4 regions of the Streptomyces erythrochromogenes genome follow, and region 4 is predicted to be linked to each of the others. Evidence: riboswitches for the same ligand, from Rfam matches in the RefSeq annotation. Region 4 holds a riboswitch; each other region holds the start of a gene.
The links. A riboswitch is a leader RNA that binds a small molecule or an ion and turns the genes downstream of it on or off. The one in region 4 is predicted to bind cobalamin.

Region 1: linked by a shared signal. The riboswitch ahead of OHA91_RS13455 (ribonucleoside-diphosphate reductase subunit alpha) and the one ahead of cobN (cobaltochelatase subunit CobN) in region 4 are both predicted to bind cobalamin.
Region 2: linked by a shared signal. The riboswitch ahead of OHA91_RS03040 (ABC transporter substrate-binding protein) and the one ahead of cobN (cobaltochelatase subunit CobN) in region 4 are both predicted to bind cobalamin.
Region 3: linked by a shared signal. The riboswitch ahead of metE (5-methyltetrahydropteroyltriglutamate--homocysteine S-methyltransferase) and the one ahead of cobN (cobaltochelatase subunit CobN) in region 4 are both predicted to bind cobalamin.

Annotation. Positions count from the first base shown of each region.
Region 1 covers NZ_CP108036.1:3,034,147-3,037,206, reverse strand. Annotated here, with positions in the region: gene OHA91_RS13455 (ribonucleoside-diphosphate reductase subunit alpha) at 1-1,362, opposite strand, end outside; cobalamin riboswitch at 1,497-1,618, opposite strand; gene OHA91_RS13450 (GNAT family N-acetyltransferase) at 1,670-2,167, opposite strand; gene OHA91_RS13445 (CstA-like transporter-associated (seleno)protein) at 2,333-2,530, opposite strand; gene OHA91_RS13440 (carbon starvation CstA family protein) at 2,527-3,060, opposite strand, start outside.
Region 2 covers NZ_CP108036.1:636,849-639,908, reverse strand. Annotated here, with positions in the region: gene OHA91_RS03055 (hypothetical protein) at 227-394, shown strand; gene OHA91_RS03050 (CGNR zinc finger domain-containing protein) at 515-1,096, opposite strand; gene OHA91_RS03045 (GNAT family N-acetyltransferase) at 1,191-1,685, shown strand; cobalamin riboswitch at 1,716-1,856, shown strand; gene OHA91_RS03040 (ABC transporter substrate-binding protein) at 1,898-2,893, shown strand; gene OHA91_RS03035 (FecCD family ABC transporter permease) at 2,857-3,060, shown strand, end outside.
Region 3 covers NZ_CP108036.1:6,929,492-6,932,551, forward strand. Annotated here, with positions in the region: partial or broken gene OHA91_RS31805 (DNRLRE domain-containing protein) at 1-822, opposite strand, end outside; cobalamin riboswitch at 1,148-1,373, shown strand; gene metE (5-methyltetrahydropteroyltriglutamate--homocysteine S-methyltransferase) at 1,557-3,060, shown strand, end outside.
Region 4 covers NZ_CP108036.1:1,959,209-1,962,268, reverse strand. Annotated here, with positions in the region: gene cobN (cobaltochelatase subunit CobN) at 1-1,302, opposite strand, end outside; cobalamin riboswitch at 1,343-1,470, opposite strand; gene OHA91_RS09045 (cobalamin biosynthesis protein CobG) at 1,840-3,060, shown strand, end outside.

The DNA of each region.
Region 1 (3,060 bases), 1.1 Mb from region 4:
GACGGCCGTCTCGCCGTCGTTGGTGACCTCGATGATCTCGGTGCACAGGTTCGAGGAGTGGACGACGGTGCCCGGCTCGGCGGTCTGGTTCGCCGTGCGGTTGGAGGCGTCCTTGAAGGTCATCCAGCCCTGGCCGGTCTGCGCGAGGGTGCGCATCATCCGGCCGTACAGGTCGCGGGCCGGCATGGTCTTGCGGGCCAGTCCGTCGGCCTCGGCCTTGCGGTAGGCGGCGTCGAACTCGTCGCCCCACAGGTCGACCAGCTCGGGCACGTCGGCCGGGGAGAACAGCGACCACTCGGCGTCGGCGTTCACGCGGCGCATGAACTCGTCCGGCACCCAGTGGGCGAGGTTCAGGTTGTGGGTGCGGCGCTGGTCCTCACCGGTGTTGTCGCGGAGCTCCAGGAACTCCTCGATGTCCGCGTGCCAGGTCTCCAGGTAGACCGCGGCGGCGCCCTTGCGGCGGCCGCCCTGGTTCACGGCGGCGACGGAGGCGTCGAGCGTCTTCAGGAACGGCACGATGCCGTTGGAGTGGCCGTTGGTGCCGCGGATCAGCGAACCGCGGGCGCGGATGCGGGAGTACGACAGGCCGATGCCGCCCGCGTGCTTCGACAGGCGCGCGACCTGGTGGTAGCGGTCGTAGATCGAGTCGAGCTCGTCCAGCGGGGAGTCCAGCAGGTAGCAGGAGGACATCTGCGGGTGCCGGGTGCCGGAGTTGAAGAGCGTGGGGGAGGAGGGCAGGTAGTCGAGGCGGCTCATCAGCCGGTACAGCGAGGCCACCTCCTCGACGGCCTGGACGCTCTCGTCCGCGGCGAGGCCGCAGGCCACGCGCAGCATGAAGAACTGCGGGGTCTCGATGACCTGACGGGTGATCGGGTGGCGCAGCAGGTAGCGGCTGTGCAGGGTGCGCAGGCCGAAGAAGCCGAAGCGGTCGTCGGCGCCCTCGGCGAGGGTGTGCTCGACCAGCGCGTCCAGGCGGCTCGCGTGCGTGCGCACGAACTCGGCGGTGCGGTCGGCGATGAGGCCCTCGCGGTGGCCGACCTCGACGGAGGCGGAGAACGAGGTGGAGCCCTGGCTCGCGGCCTCGTCGCGCACGGCCAGCGTCAGCAGGCGGGCGGCGAGCTTCGAGTACGCGGGGTCCTCGGAGATGAGCCCGGCGGCGGACTCGGTGGCCAGCCCGCGCAGTTCGGCCTCGTCGGCGGCGGAGCTGCGGCCGCGGAGCGCGGCGGCAGCGACGCGGCCGGGGTCGGTGTCGGGGAGGTCCGCCGTAAGTTCGGTGAGGGTACGCAGCAGCGTGGCCCCCGGGCCCTCGGTGTTGTCGCCAGAAACGGACTCGGCGCGCGGTGCGGAAGGCGCGATGGTCACGGCGGGAGCTCTCCCTCGCTCGGCCCGGTCATCGGCGGCGGGCGCGGGCGCATGCGGGCGTGGCAGGAGGGCACACCGCACGGCGTCCACCGGCCCAACCGCGAGGCCCGGACGTGTCGGCACCCGGGTCGGTCGATCCGGGCGCGCTGTCGGCAGGTCATCGGACTTGGTGTCCGGATGCCGGACACTTCATACCGTTGCGGGACAGTTCCGGATTCACACCGGATTCCCCTGCGGCGACAGCAGGCATGAGCATACATGTGGGGGGGCGCCGATGCGCGACCCCCCACATGTTGTGTCGGCGTGGCTACAGCTTGAGTCGATACGTGAGCAGTGTCAGGCCCTCGATGGGCGCCCAGTCCCGCTCCGGAGTGCGTACGAAGCCCAGGCGCGCGTAGATCCGGTGGGCCCCGGCCATGCTCCGCTGGGTGGAGAGGACGACGCCCGTGACGCCCTCGACGGCCCGCGCACGCTCGATGCACGCCCGCACCAGGGCCTCGCCGGCGCCCTGGCCGCGGGCCGCGTGGGCCACCGCCAGCATCCGGAACTCGGCCTCGTCCGGGCCGGCGATGTCGGCGAGCGGGCTGCCGGGTGCGGCGAAGGTCACCCCGCCGAGCACCTGCCCGTCGCGCTCGGCGACGAGCACCTCGGCCAGTGCGGCCCGCCCGGCCACGTCGCGGAGCACGTTGAGGTAGGCGTTGTCCTCGTTGAAGTCCAGGTGCCCGTCGGCGAGGTAGGCCTGCGCCGTGATCTCGCCCAGCGTCTCGTAGTCGGCGGGCACCGCCGTTCTGATCACCATGTCCATGCGGTCGAGTGTGCAGGACGGGTGTCGGGGCCCGGCGCCGTCGTCGGGGGCAGCACCGCCCCGACCCCGTCGGCCGCACCCTTCAGACCGAGCCCCTCGAGGACGGGGTGCGCTGAGGACGCCGAAGGGCCCCGCCGCGTCGTGCGGCGGGGCCCTTCGCATGTGTCAGCAGCAGCGGAAGCCCTCGCGGGGGTCCGCCTCGCGGGCGTCCGTGCGGGCGCGTTCGAAGGCGCGGCGGGTGAGGACCTCCGCGTCCGGGTCGTGGGAGCGGGCGTGGGCGACGTACCGGTCGTACGCGGCCTCCCCGGAGAACTCCCGTACGTAGAACCTGGCCCTGGCCAGCACGCTCCGTACGGTGCTCACCCCACCGGCTCCTTGACCTGCCCGCCGCCGGAATCGCGGTCGGCCGCGGCGGCGAGCCGGGCCCGCTCCTCGGCGGTCGCGATCAGGCCGGCCGGGGCGACGATCTTCGACTCGGTCCACGGGACCTCGGAGAGCTTCGCCGACCCCGGGTCGCGGACGGCCTTGACGCAGGTGCGGAGCGCGTCCGCGAGGACCACGATGATCAGCACCGCGAAGAGGGCGCACAGCACGCCGTCCACCGTGGCGTTGGTGACGATCGTGTGCATGTCGTCCATGTTCTTGGCCGGGGCCAGGACCTTGTCGGCGTCGATGCCCGCCTGGTACTTGTCGCGCTGGGCGAAGAAGCCGACCTTCACGTCCTCGGAGAAGACCTTCTGGTAGCTGGCGGTGAGGGTCACCGTGGCGTCCCAGACCAGCGGGACGCCCGTAACCCAGGCCCACTTGAGCCGGCCGGACTTCACCAGCAGCGTGGTGCAGACGGCCAGCGCGACCGCGGCCAGCAGCTGGTTGGCGATGCCGAAGAGCGGGAA
Region 2 (3,060 bases), 1.3 Mb from region 4:
AAGCCTCCTGAGGCACTGCTGCGCGCGGCCATCGACCGTGGCGAGGAACCGAGAACCAGGACGCGGCCCGAAGGGGTCTCATGGCACGCCGTACCGCTGAGACGCTCAGCCGGCGCTGATGCTGCTCGCCTAGTGGCTCGACAGGGTCAGGCTGGCCGGTGAGCAGGTCCGAGTACTGCAGCGCGCCGGCGGGGGCCTCGTCGTACCCGGTGCCGAGTTCTGCGGTGTGCCGGACAACCTGCCGTCGTGCGGCGAGGACCAGATCGCCACCGTCGAACTCGCGCCGGGCGAGAACGTCACCGGCGCCGTCACAGGCAAGGGATCGTGGACTGCGAAGTCGGTGACGTACACCGACGGGCTGATCGGGAAGAGCGTCCGCGTCGACGTCTCGTAGGACGGCAGAAGGCCCCCACAGCCAGTCGGCTGTGGGGGCGCACCACTGCCACCCGTGGCCTCCCCGCTGTGGGCAGGGCCAATGGCCGGTTCGGGTAGGAGATTCATCGGACCGCGATGGCTACTGGTGAGTGGGCTTGCGCATCGATTTGGCCGCGGCGTGGCGGACTGCGCGGATGCGGTTGCCGCAGCGGGTGGAGCACCAGCGGCGGGCCGCGTGGGAGCGGAGCATCAGGCGGGTGCAGCCCGGCGTGCCGCAGGCGGCGAGCTTCCCGGCGTGCTCACCGGTCAACAGGCCGATCCCGTCCTCCGCCAGCAGCGCGAGGGCGTGCTCCAGGGGCTGCGACGGCCCCGGCCGCAGGACGCGTACCGGCTCCCCCGCGCCCCAGTCGAGCAGGCGCAGCGGAGGGCAGCCCGCCAGAACGGCATTGACGGCCGCGACCTGCCCCGGGTCCGCCGCCGTGCCCCCGATCCGCGCTCCGAACAGTGCGCGCAGCGTCTCGCGCAGCTCCCGCAGGCGGGCGGTCTGCGCGGAGTCGAGCGTCGGCCCCGCGGGCGCGAGCCCGTGGCCCGTCAGCCAGGCCCGCGCGGCGGACGGGTGTGCGAGTCCTTCGTAGGGCCCTCCGGGCAGCCGGAAGCGCGTGTTCACGAGCGCGAGCGAGGTGGAGAGCTCCTCGCCCGCCGCCGGAGTTGGGATGTCCATGCGGCAATGGTAAATCTTGCGATTCTCCGTTAGTCGGACTTAAAGTCCGTGCTGGATGCAGCCAGTTGGGAATCCCTCCAGGAGGACGTGAAGCATGCAGCCCCGTACGGCGACCCGCGCCGACATACCCGAACTGATCCGGCTCCGCGCGGCGGCGCTCGACGCGCTCGGCGTCGATCCCGGCCCGGCCGACGCGCCCTGGCGGGACATCGCCCGCGGCTGGTTCGCCGACCGGGTCTCGGACAGCCGGCCCGACTGCACCTGCCTGGTCGTCGGCGGCGGGCCGGGCGAGCCCCTGCGGGCCGCCGGCATGGCCTGGGTGACGTACCACCTGCCCGGCCCCCGCTGGCCCGACGGACGGCGCGGGTACATCGACGGCATGGTCACGGAGGCGGCGGCCCGCGGGCAGGGCCACGCCGGACGGATCGTCACCGGGCTGGTGGACTGGCTGAACGGACTCGGCGTCCACTTCGTCCAGTTGCACGCCAGCTCAGCGGGCGCATCCGTGTACCGCGCCGCCGGCTTCGCCGCCGCCCGGTACCCCGGGATGGACCTGATCACCACCCCGGAGCCCGCCCCCCGCCCATGACGGACGGGCCCCCGCCCCACCCCACGTGCGCGTTCTGGCAGACTGGGGCGCACAACCAGGCGGTGCAGGACAGGAAACCGGTGCGATTCCGGTGCGGTCCCGCCACTGTGACCGGACGTCCCCGCACGGGACACCGGGAGTCAGACACTGACGCACCGCCTCTGCTCCTTCACGTCGACCAGGGGACGCGGATCCCCCGGAGAGGCCCCGCCATGTCGCGTTCCCGCGCCGCCCTGCGCGCGTTCACCCCCGTCGCGCTCCTGATATCCCTGACCGCCTGCGCCGGTTCAACCGGCGCAGGGCAGGACGGGGCCGCGGGCGACGCCGCCGCCGCGCCCGGCTTCCCGTACGCCCTCACCAACTGCGGTGTGAGCAACACCTATCAGGCCCCGCCCCGGCGAGCGGTCACCATGAACCAGCACGCCACCGAGCTCATGCTCGCCCTCGGCCTGGGCGACCGGATCGCCGGCACCGCCTACCTCGACGACGCCGTGCTGCCCGCCTACAAGCCCGCCTACGACAAGATCAAGGTGCTGGCCGAGGAGTACCCCTCCAAGGAGATCCTGCTCGGCGCCGACCCTGACTTCGTCTACGGCGGATACGCCAGCGCCTTCGACAAGGCGCAGGGCCGCGACCGCGAGGGCCTCGCCAAGTCCGGCATCAACTCCCGCCTCAACGTGGAGTACTGCACCGAGGGGAAGGTCGGCCTCGACCAGCTCAAGACCGAGATCACCGAGGTCGCGCGGACCTTCGGCGTACCCGACCGCGGCGCGAAGCTCATCGAGGACGAGCAGCGCCGCATCGACGCCGTGACCGCCCGCGTCAAGGACCGGCCCCGGCCGACCGTCTTCGCCTACGACTCCGGCGAGGCCACCGCCTCCACCTCCGGAGGCAACGGCGTGGGCAACGAGATCATCTCCCTCGCCGGCGGCACCAACGTCTTCGCCGACCTCAAGGACACCTTCGGCGACGTCGCCTGGGAGAAGGTCATCGAGCGCAAGCCCGAGGTCGTCCTCATCTACGACTACGGCGGCACCACCGTCGAGGCCAAGAAGCAGCGCCTGTTGAACGACCCGGCGCTCGCCGAGGTGCCCGCCGTCAAGAACCGGCGGTTCGTCGTGCTGCCGCTCTCCTCCGCCGTCCTCGGCGTCCGCGTGGCGGACGCGGTGGAATCGCTGGGGAGCCAGCTCCACCCGAACCCCGCGTGAGGCTCCGCACCGGAGCGGTCCTCGCCGTCCTCGCCGCCGCGCTCGCCGTCTCGGCGATCGCGGGCCTGGCGCTGGGGCCCGTACGGATCGCCCCCGACCGCGTCCTCGGAATCGTCGTCGGCGGCCTGTCGGGGAACCGGCCCACCGGCGCCTTCGCCTCCATCGTG
Region 3 (3,060 bases), 5.0 Mb from region 4:
GTCCGGCGTGACGACGAGGTCGACCGTGCCCCTGCCCTGGACGACCTTCATTGCCACGGGCACCCTGCGGGTGTGCTCGCCCGAGACCGGGTCGACCGTGGAGTCCCACATGACCGGCGCCGGCATGACCGCGGTGCGCCGGCTCTTGCGGTCGGTGAACTGCACGCTGCCGTCGGCCTGCTGTTCCACCTTCAGGCCCTTGGCCACCAGGGGCAGGGTGTACGAGTAGTTCTCGCCGGCCGGACGCTGCTTCAGCTCGACGAACTGCTCGAAGCCGCCTCGGGTGGCCTCGATGACGACGTCACCGCCGGGGACGGCGTTGGTGTACTCGGCGCGGGCCCCCTCCAGCTTCGGGGACGGCAGGGCGCCCTTCCACTTGAGGGTGATCTGCTGCTCGCCCTCGCCCAGGGTGACGAGGTCGGTGCTGATGTAGTCGATGGCCGGGGCGGCCTTGGGCGCGGCCTTGGCCATGCGCGGGATGCTGCCCGGTGCCAGCTTCAGGCCTTGCGGGTGGGCCTTCGACACCACGGTCCCGCCGGGGCCGTGGCCCAGGGTCACGTCGACGGCGCGCCAGCCGCGTGCCTGCTGGTCGTAGAACCGGACCGGCCCGGCGGCCACTTCGGTCGTCAGGGTGCCGTTCGGGTTCACCCACGTGGTGGACGTCTCGGACCGCTCCGAGACGGCTTCCACGCGGTGGCCGGACGTGCGCGCGGCCACGCGGGCCCGCGCGAGGTTGAGTTCTTCGGTCACCGTGCCGGGCTTGGCCCCGGCTGCCGGGGCCGCGTCGGCCGGGTGCGAGCTCTGGAGCAGGGTGGCGGTCACGATGAGTGCCGCTCCGCCCGCTATCCAGTGGGTGGTCCCCCAGGGCCCTCTCCCACGGCGTCTTGCCGCGGAGAAACGAGTAGCCATACTTCCTCGGTCTTTCTGCGAGTACCTGATGATCAAGGTACGAGGGGAGCAACGTAGCGCTCTGACCAGGCAGTTCGTTCCCGGAAACGGACATGGGGGACACAAATCACGACCCAGTGATCCAAATCACGCCACGGCTGGTTCTGGCTCCTGCCTCGGCGGTCCCCCCTCGGCCCCGTGCGTCTCACGCCACCATCCGGATGTTGGACAACTCCACCCGTTGCCGGAGAAGGGCATCTACTCTGGCCGGGCAGCTGGTTCGCCCCGTCCGCCAGGCGGGATGCGTCGTAAGAGGGAACCCGGTGGGAATCCGGGACTGCCCCGCAGCGGTGAGCGGGAACGACCGCCGTCATACGCACTGGGACCGGACAACGGTCCTGGGAAGCGACGGCCAGTAGGTGCCCGCCGGGAGACCGGCAGGCGTGCCCGCGAGTCCGAAGACCTGCCCGTTGCCCGTGTGCGACCCGTCGTGCGCGGAAACCCCGGTGACCTCGTGGGCGGGTCGGCGACACATCAGGCGGGCGACCGCGGGCGCGTACGCACAGGTACGCACTCCCGTAACCGGTCGAGGTCCGTCCGATACGTCATCCCTTCGCGCTCCCGACCCTCACCGGGTCCACAGGAGACAGCTCGCGAAGGAGAGTTCCGTGACCAGCAAGACTCCCGCCACCGCCGTACGGGCCGGTGCGGCCACCGTGTACGGCTACCCCCGGCAGGGGCAGAACCGGGAACTGAAGAAGGCCGTCGAGGGCTACTGGAAGGGCCGGGTCGGCGCCGACGCCCTCCGGGAGACGGCCCGCGACCTGCGCCGGGCCAACTGGGGGCAGCTGGCCGACGCCGGCATCACCGAGGTACCCACCGGCGACTTCTCGTACTACGACCACGTGCTGGACACCAGCGTCATGGTCGGCGCCGTCCCCGCACGCCACCGCGCCGCCGTCGAAGCGGACGCCCTGGACGGCTACTTCGCCATGGCGCGCGGCACCCAGGAGGTGGCACCGCTCGAAATGACCAAGTGGTTCGACACCAACTACCACTACCTGGTGCCGGAACTCGGCCCGGACACCGTCTTCACCGCCGACTCCTCCCGGCAGGTCGCGCAGTTCGAGGAGGCCCGCGCGCTCGGCCACACCGCCCGCCCGGTGCTGGTCGGGCCGGTGACGTACCTGCTGCTGGCCAAGCCCGCCCCCGGAGTGGCGGCCGGCTTCGACCCCCTCGCCCTCCTCGACCGCCTGCTCCCCGTGTACGCACGGGTCCTCGCCGACCTGCGCGCGGCCGGGGCGGAGTGGGTGCAGCTGGACGAGCCCGCCCTGGTGCAGGACCGCACCCCGGCCGAGCTGAACGCCGTCGCCCGCGCGTACCGCGAGCTCGGCGCCGCGGCCGACCGGCCGAAGCTGCTCGTGGCCTCCTACTTCGACCGGCTCGGCGAGGCCCTGGCCGTGCTGGCCAAGGCCCCCGTGGACGGGCTCGCCCTGGACTTCACCGGCGCGGCCGCCGCGAACCTCGACGACCTCGCCGCCGTCGGCGGCCTGCCCGGCAAGCGCCTGGTCGCCGGCGTCGTCAACGGCCGCAACATCTGGATCAACGACTTCGAGAAGTCCCTCGCCACGCTCGGCACCCTCCTCGGCCTGGCCGGCAGCGTCGACGTGGCCGCCTCCTGCTCGCTGCTCCACGTGCCGCTGGACGCCTCCGTCGAGCGGGACATCGACCCGCAGGTCAGGCGCTGGCTCGCCTTCGCCCGCCAGAAGACCGCCGAGATCGCCACGCTCGCCCGCGGCCTCGCCCGCGGCACGGACGCCATCGCGGCCGAACTCGCCGCCAACCGCGCCGACCTGGCCTCCCGTGCCACCTCCTCCGTCACCCGCGACCCCGCCGTCCGCGCCCGGACCGCGGCCGTCACCGACGCCGACGGCCGCCGCTCCCAGCCCTACGGGGAGCGGGCGACCGCCCAGCGCACCCGCCTCGGCCTGCCGCTGCTGCCCACGACGACCATCGGATCGTTCCCGCAGACCGCCGAACTGCGCACGGCCCGCGCCGACCTGCGGGCCGGGCGCACCGACACCGCCGGCTACGAGGACCGCATCAGGGCGGAGATCCGGGAGGTGCTGGCCTTCCAGGAGAAGGCCGGCGTCGACGTACTGGTGCACGGCG
Region 4 (3,060 bases):
GGCGGGGAGCTCGGCGAACCAGCGCTTGTAGTCGGCGGCGGGGATGCGGACCGGGTTGCGGGCCAGCTGCTCTTCGGTCAGCCAGTCCTGGTCGTGGCCGCCGGCCTCGATCAGGGCGCGGATCAGCTCGTCGCCGTCGCCCGAGACCAGGCCGGGGATCTCGGGGACCGGGCCGAAGTCGTAGCCCTCGGCGATGAGGGTGCGCAGCAGCTCCACCGCGCTGGCCGGGGTGTCCAGGCCGACCGCGTTGCCGATGCGGGAGTGCTTGGTCGGGTACGCGGAGAGGACGAGGGCGATCTTCTTGTCGCGGCGCTCGATGTGGCGCAGCCGGGCGTGGCGCACGGCGATGCCGGCGACCCGGGCGGCCCGCTCGGGGTCGGCCACGTAGGCGGGCAGGCCGTCCTCGTCGAGCTCCTTGAAGGAGAACGGGACGGTGATCAGCCGGCCGTCGAACTCGGGCACGGCGACCTGCGTCGCGGCGTCCAGCGGGGAGAGGCCCTCGTCGTTCTCCTCCCAGGCGGCGCGGGAGCCCGTCAGGCACAGGGCCTGGAGGATCGGCACGCCGAGGCCGGCGAGCGCGCCCGCGTCCCAGGACTCGTCGTCGCCGCCCGCCGAGGCGGTGGCGGGCTTGGTGCCGCCCGCCGCGAGGACGGTGGTGACGACCGCGTCCGCGGAACCCAGGGCCGCGACGAGCTCCGGCTCCGGGCTGCGCAGGGAGGAGACGAAGAGGGGGACCGGCCGGGCGCCGTGGGCCTCGATGGCCTCGCAGAGCGTGTGCACGAAGCCGGTGTTGCCGCTCATCTGGTGGGCGCGGTAGTAGAGCACGGCGACCTCGGGGCCGTCCGTGCGCTGCGCGGTGCGCTCCAGGGGGCCCCAGGTGGGGGCGGCGGCGGGCGGCTCGAAGCCGTGGCCGGTGAGCAGGACGGTGTCGGAGAGGAACCGGGCCAGCTGTTCGAGGTTGGCCGGGCCGCCGTGCGCGAGGTAGGCGTGCGCCTCGGCCGCGATGCCGATCGGAACCGTGGAGGCCTCCATCAGCTGGGCGTCCGGAGCCTGTTCGCCGGTCAGGACCACGACCGGGCGGGTCTGGCCGGGGGCCAGCAGCAGGTCCAGGCCGTCCTGCCAGGCCCGCAGGCCGCCGAGGAGGCGTACGACGACCAGGTCGGCCCCGTCGAGGAGGCCGGGGAGGTCGTCGAGGGGAAGGCGGGAGGGGTTCGCGAACCGGTACGGGACGGGGGCGTCCGCCGTGTTCGCTGCGCGAGCGCTGAGCAGATCGGTGTCGGACGTCGACAGCAGCAGGATCATGCGGCGGCAGGCCTTCCTCGGGGTTTCCGCGCCCCGGGCAGTGAGGACAGCGGGAGTTCCTGACTCACCCGGCCCCATGGCTCGGCCGGGTTCACAGTGGCGGGACCGCGCCGGATTCGCACCGGGCTTCCTCCCATGTCGCCGTCCTCGGCGACGGCGGACCGTGTGGGCCGCCGGAAGGTCATCTTAGGGGCGGGTGGTCCGTGCCGGGGTGGGCGGGGCCGTGGTCGTGTGCGGTGCCCCTGCGGGGGGCTCGGCCGTGGCTTGGTCGGTGGGGCGGGCTGGTTGTGTCGGGTGTGGTGCTGCTGCGGGGGGCTCGGCCGTGGCTTGGTCGGTGGGGCGGGCTGGTTGTGTCGGGTGCGGATCCGTTGCAGGGGCTCTGCCCCCGGACCCCCGCGCCCCAAACTCCCCCGGCCACCGCTGGGTGGTACCCCCTGGCAGGGCTGGGATTTCCGGCGGTGCCCGGAGCGCGCCGGGTGACGGAGAGTGGCGGCGGACACAGTTCCGGTGAGGGGAAACGTGGGTATGCTCGCCGCCATGCCCCAGCCCCCTTCCGCCGTATCGCGGGACGAACCCGTCATACGGGACCGCGATGACGCCTGCCCCGGCGCGCTCCGGCTCCACGCGGCGGACGACGGGCACCTCGCACGCGTCCGGATCCCCGGCGGGGCGCTGACCGCGCACCAGGCCTCGCTCCTCGCGTCGGCCGCCGACCGGTTCGGCGACGGGCACCTGGAGCTCACCTCCCGCGGCAACGTGCAGCTGCGCGGCCTCGCCGACGGCTGCGGCGCCGGACTCGCCGCGCTGCTGGACGCGGCCGGGCTGCTGCCCGCGCCAGGCCACGAACGCGTACGCAACATCGTGGCCACCCCGACCTCGCAGGACGTACTGCCCTGGGTCCGCGAGCTGGACCGGCTGCTGTGCGCGAACGCCCGCGTCACCGCCCTGTCCGGCCGCTTCCTGTTCGCCCTCGACGACGGGCGCGGGGACGTGGCCGCCCTGGAACCCGACGTCACCGTCCTCGGGAGGCCCGGCGGCCGGGCGCTGGTACGCCTCGGTGCGGCCGCCGGGGCCGTGGCCGTCGCCGCACAGGACGCCCCGCGTGCCGCGCTGCTCGCCGCCGAGTACTTCCTCGATGCCGCGGACGCGGCCGGTACCCGCGCCTGGCGCCTGGCCGAACTGCCCGCCGGACACGCCCTGGACGACGCGGAGTTCACCGCCCGCCTGACCGCCGCCGGCATCGACGCGGCCCGCACCCCCGAAGTGGCCTGGCCGTACACCGCCCCGCCCCGGCCGTGGGGCCGGGGGCCGGGCCCGCGCGGCGACCTGTGCGTCCTGCCCCCGCTGGGCCGGATGACCACCGGCCAGTGGCGGGTCCTGGCCGAGGTCGCCGGTCACGGCGACGGGCTGCGGATCACCCCCTGGCGCACCGTCGTCCTCCCCGACGCCCCCCTCCGCGGCCCCGTCGACGGCCCCGCCCTGCTGGAGGAGGCGGGCCTGGTCGTGTCCGCAGGCAACCCCTGGCAGTCCGTCACCGCCTGTACCGGGCGCCCCGGTTGCGCGAAGTCCCTCGCGGACGTACGCGCCGACGCGCGCGCCCTCGTGGACCGGGCGCGCGGGCCGCTGCCCGTGCACTGGTCCGGCTGCGAGCGCCGGTGCGGCCACCCGCGGGGAACGCAGTGGGTGGACGCGCTCGCCACGGAGGACGGGTACCGGCTCTCCGTGGACGGGCGCACCCTGCCGCACGGGCCGGACCTG